3 regions of the Vibrio sp. CB1-5 genome follow, and region 2 is predicted to be linked to each of the others. Evidence: predicted binding sites of a transcription regulator. Region 2 holds the regulator's gene; each other region holds the start of a gene.
The links. Region 2 encodes PurR, which represses purine synthesis genes. Its sites were predicted from a motif close to TNANGNAAACGTTTNCNTNA; they were not measured.
Positions count from the first base shown of each region.

Region 1: the regulator PurR is predicted to act here: its motif matches at 1,021-1,040, upstream of metK (methionine adenosyltransferase).
Region 3: the regulator PurR is predicted to act here: its motif matches at 1,038-1,057, upstream of purE (5-(carboxyamino)imidazole ribonucleotide mutase).

Region 1 covers NZ_JBJHPB010000002.1:59,495-61,767, reverse strand. Annotated here, with positions in the region: gene tkt (transketolase) at 1-872, opposite strand, end outside; gene metK (methionine adenosyltransferase) at 1,182-2,273, shown strand, end outside.
Region 2 covers NZ_JBJHPB010000007.1:78,138-80,410, forward strand. Annotated here, with positions in the region: gene ACJB0T_RS07340 (TfoX/Sxy family DNA transformation protein) at 1-24, opposite strand, end outside; cyclic di-GMP riboswitch class I at 140-226, opposite strand; gene purR (HTH-type transcriptional repressor PurR) at 407-1,411, opposite strand; gene torD (molecular chaperone TorD) at 1,772-2,273, opposite strand, start outside.
Region 3 covers NZ_JBJHPB010000025.1:2,425-4,697, forward strand. Annotated here, with positions in the region: gene hemF (oxygen-dependent coproporphyrinogen oxidase) at 1-371, opposite strand, end outside; gene tsaC (L-threonylcarbamoyladenylate synthase type 1 TsaC) at 381-938, opposite strand; gene purE (5-(carboxyamino)imidazole ribonucleotide mutase) at 1,122-1,607, shown strand; gene ACJB0T_RS16455 (5-(carboxyamino)imidazole ribonucleotide synthase) at 1,610-2,273, shown strand, end outside.

The DNA of each region.
Region 1 (2,273 bases), on a different contig from region 2:
ATTTCAAATGGACCGTGTTCCCAACCTAGGAATTCACGTGCTGCTGCAATTTCGTCGTGACCTAGTGGTGCACCGTGACAATCGTGAGAGCCTGCTTTGTTTGGAGAACCAAAACCGATGATGGTTTTAGTACAAATTAGCGTTGGACGTGGATCCGCTTTTGCCGCTTCAATCGCTGCGTTGATTGCGTCTGCATCGTGGCCGTCTACTGCTGGGATGACATGCCAGCCGTAAGCTTCGAAACGCTTAGGCGTATCGTCAGAGAACCAACCGTCAACTTCACCGTCGATAGAGATGCCGTTGTCATCCCAGAAAGCAATCAGCTTACCAAGACCTAGCGTACCCGCTAGAGAACACGCTTCGTGAGAGATACCTTCCATCAGACAGCCATCACCCATGAACACATAAGTGAAGTGGTCAACGATGTCGTGGCCTTCTTTGTTGAATTGCGCTGCTAGAGATTTCTCAGCAATCGCCATACCTACTGCGTTGGTGATGCCTTGACCTAGAGGGCCAGTCGTCGTCTCGATACCAGGAGCATAACCATACTCTGGGTGGCCTGGTGTTTTTGAGTGCAATTGACGGAAGTTTTTCAAATCGTCAATAGATAGCTCGTAACCACTTAGGTGAAGCAGAGAGTAAATCAGCATAGAGCCGTGACCGTTAGAAAGAACGAAACGGTCGCGATCAGCCCACTCTGGGTTTGATGGGTTGTGATTTAGGTGAGAGCGCCAAAGAACTTCAGCGATATCTGCCATACCCATAGGTGCACCTGGGTGACCTGAGTTAGCTTGTTGAACACCATCCATGCTTAGCGCGCGGATTGCATTAGCGAGTTGTTTACGAGAAGACATGTAGGCTCCTGAGTGCATTAAGCGAATTCCAAGTTTTTCATAGACTGATTGAATAATCAGCGGTCGCTATTGTCGCAAAGCGATATAGTCTCTGCAAACGATTTACCGCCATTTTTTAGCATTTTCGCCGAATAATGACGATTATAAGTGGATCGCATCAATCCAATCAGGCAAACGTTTGGCTATATGTTAAAAGCAAAAATCGCTTGCTAATCGAACATTGATGACTAGAATAGACGTCTAGATGTAGATACACCTACAATATATCATTGATTTTATTACAAGTGAGTGTGCTAGCACTTGCTTAAAACTTAAATTGGAGCTCTCATGGCTAAGCACCTATTTACTTCTGAGTCAGTATCAGAAGGCCATCCAGATAAAATCGCGGACCAGATTTCTGACGCGGTACTTGATGCAATCTTGGAGCAAGATCCAAAAGCTCGTGTAGCTTGCGAAACTTACGTTAAGACTGGCATGGTGATGGTGGGTGGTGAGATCACCACTTCAGCATGGGTAGACATCGAAGAGCTAACTCGTGAAACCGTTCGCGAAATCGGCTACGTTCACTCTGACATGGGTTTTGATGCGGATTCTTGTGCCGTTCTAAACACCATCGGTAAACAGTCTCCAGATATCAACCAAGGTGTTGATAAAGCGGATCCTAAAGAGCAAGGCGCGGGCGACCAAGGCATCATGTTCGGTTACGCAACAAACGAAACTGACATCCTAATGCCAGCACCTATCACATACTCTCACCGTCTTGTTCAAAAGCAAGCGGAAGTGCGTAAGAACGGCACTCTACCTTGGCTACGTCCAGACGCTAAGTCTCAGGTTACGTTCCAATACGACCAAGGTAAGATCGTGGGTATCGATGCGGTTGTTCTTTCAACTCAGCACTGTGATACCATCTCTACTCCTGATCTGCGTGAAGCAGTAATGGAAGAGATCATCAAGCCAGTACTTCCATCTGAGTGGATCAACAAAGAAACCAACTTCTTCATCAACCCAACCGGTCGTTTCGTAATCGGCGGTCCTATGGGTGACTGTGGTCTAACGGGTCGTAAGATCATCGTTGATACCTACGGCGGCGCAGCTCGTCACGGTGGTGGTGCATTCTCTGGAAAAGATCCATCAAAAGTTGACCGTTCTGCAGCATACGCAGCACGTTATGTAGCGAAGAACATCGTAGCGGCTGGTATGGCTGACCGTTGTGAGATCCAACTGTCTTACGCCATCGGTGTTGCTGATCCAACGTCTATCATGGTTGAGACATTTGGTACTGAAAAAGTTTCTCACGACATCATCGTAGAAGCAGTTCGTCAAAACTTCGACCTACGTCCATACGGTCTACAAGAGATGCTAAACCTGCTTCAGCCAATCTACAAGAAGACAGCAGCATACGGCCACTTCGGTCGCGAA
Region 2 (2,273 bases):
ATCTTTTAGTATAGGATTGTCCATGCTTATTCTTTTCTCGGTGTTATTGATTGTGTCACCAAAATCAGGTCCGAGAGTATAGCAAACGGGTGTCAGAGCTCTGTTAAGCCGCCGCTATAACTGAGTCTTTTCCCTTGCCATCGGCAACCCCGCTACCTATCAATAAAATTGGTTTAGGCCGGAGGCTTTGCGTCCCACCTTTTCAGATGGTTTGCCCTGTGCGTGACACATATAGCATATAGGAAAACTATGTAAGTGATTGATTGTAGATTTTTGGAAATGTGATCTTGGTTCAAATAATGTTTGGTTATTTGTGCCTCAAGGTGAATAAAAAAATTGACATAAGCAGTGGAAAAGTTTGAATGGAGATCAAAAAAAAGTGCCGAAATCGGCACTTTTGTCAGCGTTAGGTTAGGGCTTTGACAGAGTCACGATCTACAATTTCTGGGTGCATTTCGAAAATGCGTTTTTCGTGACCTTTATCTTTGATTCGTTCTAGTAGAATCTCAAAGGCATTTTTACCAACACGTCGCTTCGGTTGGTGCACTGTTGTCAGCGGTGGCGAAAAGTATTCAGCCAGTTCAATATTGTCATAACCGATAACAGAGATATCTTCAGGTACGCGCACACCAAGCTGTTGCAGGCGACTCATCAATCCAAATGCCATTGTGTCATTAAAACAGAATACGGCCGTTGGTCTCTCTTCCATTGCAGCGATGCGGTTAGCAGCGATAACCGCAGTATCACATTCAAAGTTACCTTCTAGAATGCGATCTTCTTTCATCTCTATGCCTGCTTCCGCTAGCGCGCGTTTGTAGCCGATGATGCGTTCTTGGCATACCGCTTTTTCTAGGTGACCACTTAGGCAAGCAATGTCAGTATGACCTTTCTCAATCAGGAACTTAGTCGCTAGATAGCCACCTTCCTCTGAGTTATCGATGATCTTATCGGCTTGAGAGCTCTCTGGACCCCAATCCATGATCACTTTTGGAATGTCGGCGTGACGGTCAAGCATCTCAAGAAGCTCTTCAGTCAAGTCAGAACACATTACCAAAATGCCATCTACGCGTTTTTCCGCTAGCATTCGGATGTAGTCGCGCTGCTTCTCGTAAACACCACCTGTGTTACACAGAATCAGGGTATAACCTTGGCGGTAGCAGTAACTTTCTACACCATCGATCACTTCTGAGAAGAATAAGTTTGTCGATTGGGTAACCAACATACCAATGGTTTTAGTCGAGTTACATTTCAAACTACGAGCAACAGCACTAGGCGCATAGTTAAGTTCATCGACGGCAGCCATCACTTTTTCTTGTGTTGCTTCTGCAACAAAGCGAGTTTTATTAATTACGTGGGATACTGTGGTCGTGGAAACGCCAGCAAGTCGGGCGACATCTTTAATGGTTGCCATAGTGATATCCTATAAGTCGCGGCTTATTGAATTAGTGAGTAAACGTTTGTGCCGCTTTAATTTTAGTGGTTCCAGCGCTTTTGTGAATAAACGGATGCAAAAGCGGAAACCGGCAAGTGTATGCAAGCCTAAGTAGAATCGACAAATTGAGCTCAAAGCTCAATATTGACACCTAAGTGGAGGTGACTTTCTGTAATACCAATGGGCGATTGCATTTAAACGGCGGATTGTAGTCGCAGCTTAGTGAGCTGGCAATCATTTATCCCACAAATTTATAACTAAGGCGCAAAATTGACTCAGATGACTGAAAACCATGTTTGCACCTTTAGTGTGTGTTGCGCCTATTCGTTGAAATCGTAGTTAGTCGTTTTCATCCGTAAGGTAGGTCAGGTCTAACTGACAGAAGGCGTGTAAGAGGAGAGCAGCAGCAGAGTAGAAACCAAATTCATCAAACTGTTGGCACTTCTTAACAAACTGAGGTAACCAACTCATTAGATGAGTATTGATGAAGTCCGCTTGTTCGTGCAGTGCATCATTCATATGTGTGTCGTTTTCCAACTCGTTCGAACGGATGATGAGGTTACCTAAAAAATCGAGTTCGATGGCAAGGTGGTCCGCAGGCTCATTGAGATCTTTATTTACCGCGATACCGTGCTCGGCGAGCAGATCTGCCATATCTTGTGCAGGCTGGTCATTGAGTAGGCCAGAAGTGCCAATGTACATTGAGGCATAAGGCAGTGCGCCATATTTGTCGGTCTTCAAAAACAGATCACAAAAATCGGCAGAGAGTTCCAACTGAGCATCTTCACGTATTTGTAATCTATTGAGCGAATCAGTGAAGGTTTTTATTGGCTCCGACAGC
Region 3 (2,273 bases), on a different contig from region 2:
ATCGGATCCTCACCCTCTTTCTCAGCGATAAAGAAACGTACATTGGCATGTGACGTTGGGATATACGGGTTCTTGGGATGAATCACCAGCGATACACCCATGGCTTCGAACTTGCGCCCAGCGAGTTCTGGTCTGTGCGCTGTGGCTGATGCCGGCATCTTGTCCCCAAACACATGGGAGAAGTTCACCCCACCTTGCTCAAACACTTGGCCATCTTTCATAACGCGACTGCGGCCACCACCACCTTGCTCACGCTGCCACTCATCCTGTTGAAAGGTCGCGGCGCCATCTTGTTGTTCGAGCTTTTGGCAGATATCGTCTTGAAGCTTAAGAAGGAATGTCTTTACTTGATGTTTATCGACTTGCTGCACGAGAACTCCTTAGCCTTGTCGTAGTACTTTAAGGGTGCGAGCATCGCGGATTTCGCTCGGCTTATTACGGCCACCCGTCTCACCTTCAAGGATTGAAGACAAACGAGAACCCAATTGCTGTTTAACTTCTTCGGTTGTCATGCAAGATGGCATGCCTGATAAATTAGCACTGGTCGAAGTAATTGGCTTGCCATAGGCCAAACACAATTTTTGCACCAACTCATGATCCGTGACACGCACAGCGATGGTATCAAACGCGCCACTTAACCAAGGGGATACACGTGCACTTGCTGGCATGATCCAGGTATACGGGCCAGGCCAAGTTTGCTGAACACTCTCTAGCTGCTGCTCTGTCAGTTGAGTCTCATCAATATAAGGGCGAAGCTGCTCAAAATTCGCAGCGATCAAAATAAGTCCCTTTTCAACCGGACGCTCTTTGACAGCAAGAAGCTTTTCAATGGCTTGCGTATCGTCTGGGTCGCAACCCACGCCAAATACTCCTTCCGTTGGATAAGCAATTACTTCACCGGATTGAAGCGCCGCAACTGTGGTTTGAAAATTATCCACCGAGACTTCCTTTTATTAAAAGCTAAACAAATATTTTACATTTCTACGGCACTATGCTCAAAACCCGAGTGAGAATCCAGAAAAAAACACAAAAATCACTCGCGCAAACGTTTTCCTAAGAAAAAAATCCTCGTATAATGCGCGCAAATTAGTCCATTTCCACACGCCTTGAAGGAGCTTCGGATGAAAGTCGGCATTATTATGGGTTCAAAATCAGATTGGCCAACCATGAAACTAGCAGCAGAAATGCTGGATCAGTTTGGTGTGGATTATGAAACCAAGGTTGTTTCTGCTCACCGCACACCGCAGCTACTCGCTGACTACGCGACTTCTGCGAAAGAGCGCGGTATCTCAGTCATCATCGCTGGTGCTGGCGGCGCTGCGCACCTTCCAGGTATGGCAGCAGCGTTCACAAGCGTTCCTGTATTGGGCGTTCCTGTTCAAAGCCGCGCACTGAAAGGCATGGACTCTCTATTGTCGATTGTTCAAATGCCAAAAGGCATCGCAGTTGGCACTCTGGCTATCGGTGAAGCAGGCGCAGCAAACGCGGGTATCCTAGCCGCGCAGATCATTGGTGTTCACGACAACGCCGTAATGGAAAAAGTTGAAGCGTTCCGCAGCCAACAAACAGAAACCGTACTTGCTAACCCAGATCCTTCTGAGGACTAATGATGAAACACGTACTGATTCTTGGAGCAGGCCAACTGGCGCGCATGATGTCGCTAGCCGGTGCCCCTCTGAATATCAAAATCTCAGCATTTGATGTGCGCAGTGAGAATATCGTTCACCCACTGACACTTGAAGTGCTGGGTAACGGTCTAGAGCATGCAATTGCTGAAGCTGACGTTATCACGGCTGAGTTCGAACACATTCCACTCGATGTACTCGCGATCTGTGAAAAAAGTGGCAAGTTCCTCCCATCGACAGACGCTATCAAAGCCGGTGGCGACCGCCGCATTGAAAAAGGCCTTCTCGACAGTGCGGGGGTAAAAAACGCCAAATACGCAGTCATCAATACACGCGCAGATTTTGATGCGGCAATTGCCTACGTTGGTCTGCCTATGGTGCTTAAGAGCGCATTGGGTGGCTACGATGGAAAAGGTCAGTGGCGATTAAAAACGCTTGATGATGTCGATGCAGTTTGGACAGAAATGGCCGAGTGTATTGAAGAATCAGAAAGCCAAGCCATCGTTGCTGAAGAGTTTGTCCCTTTCCAGCGCGAAGTATCACTGGTTGGCGCACGCAACAAACAAGGTGAGATTGCTATCTACCCGCTGGCTGAGAATGTGCATACCGATGGCGTACTGACGCTATCAACAGCGATTGATGAACAAG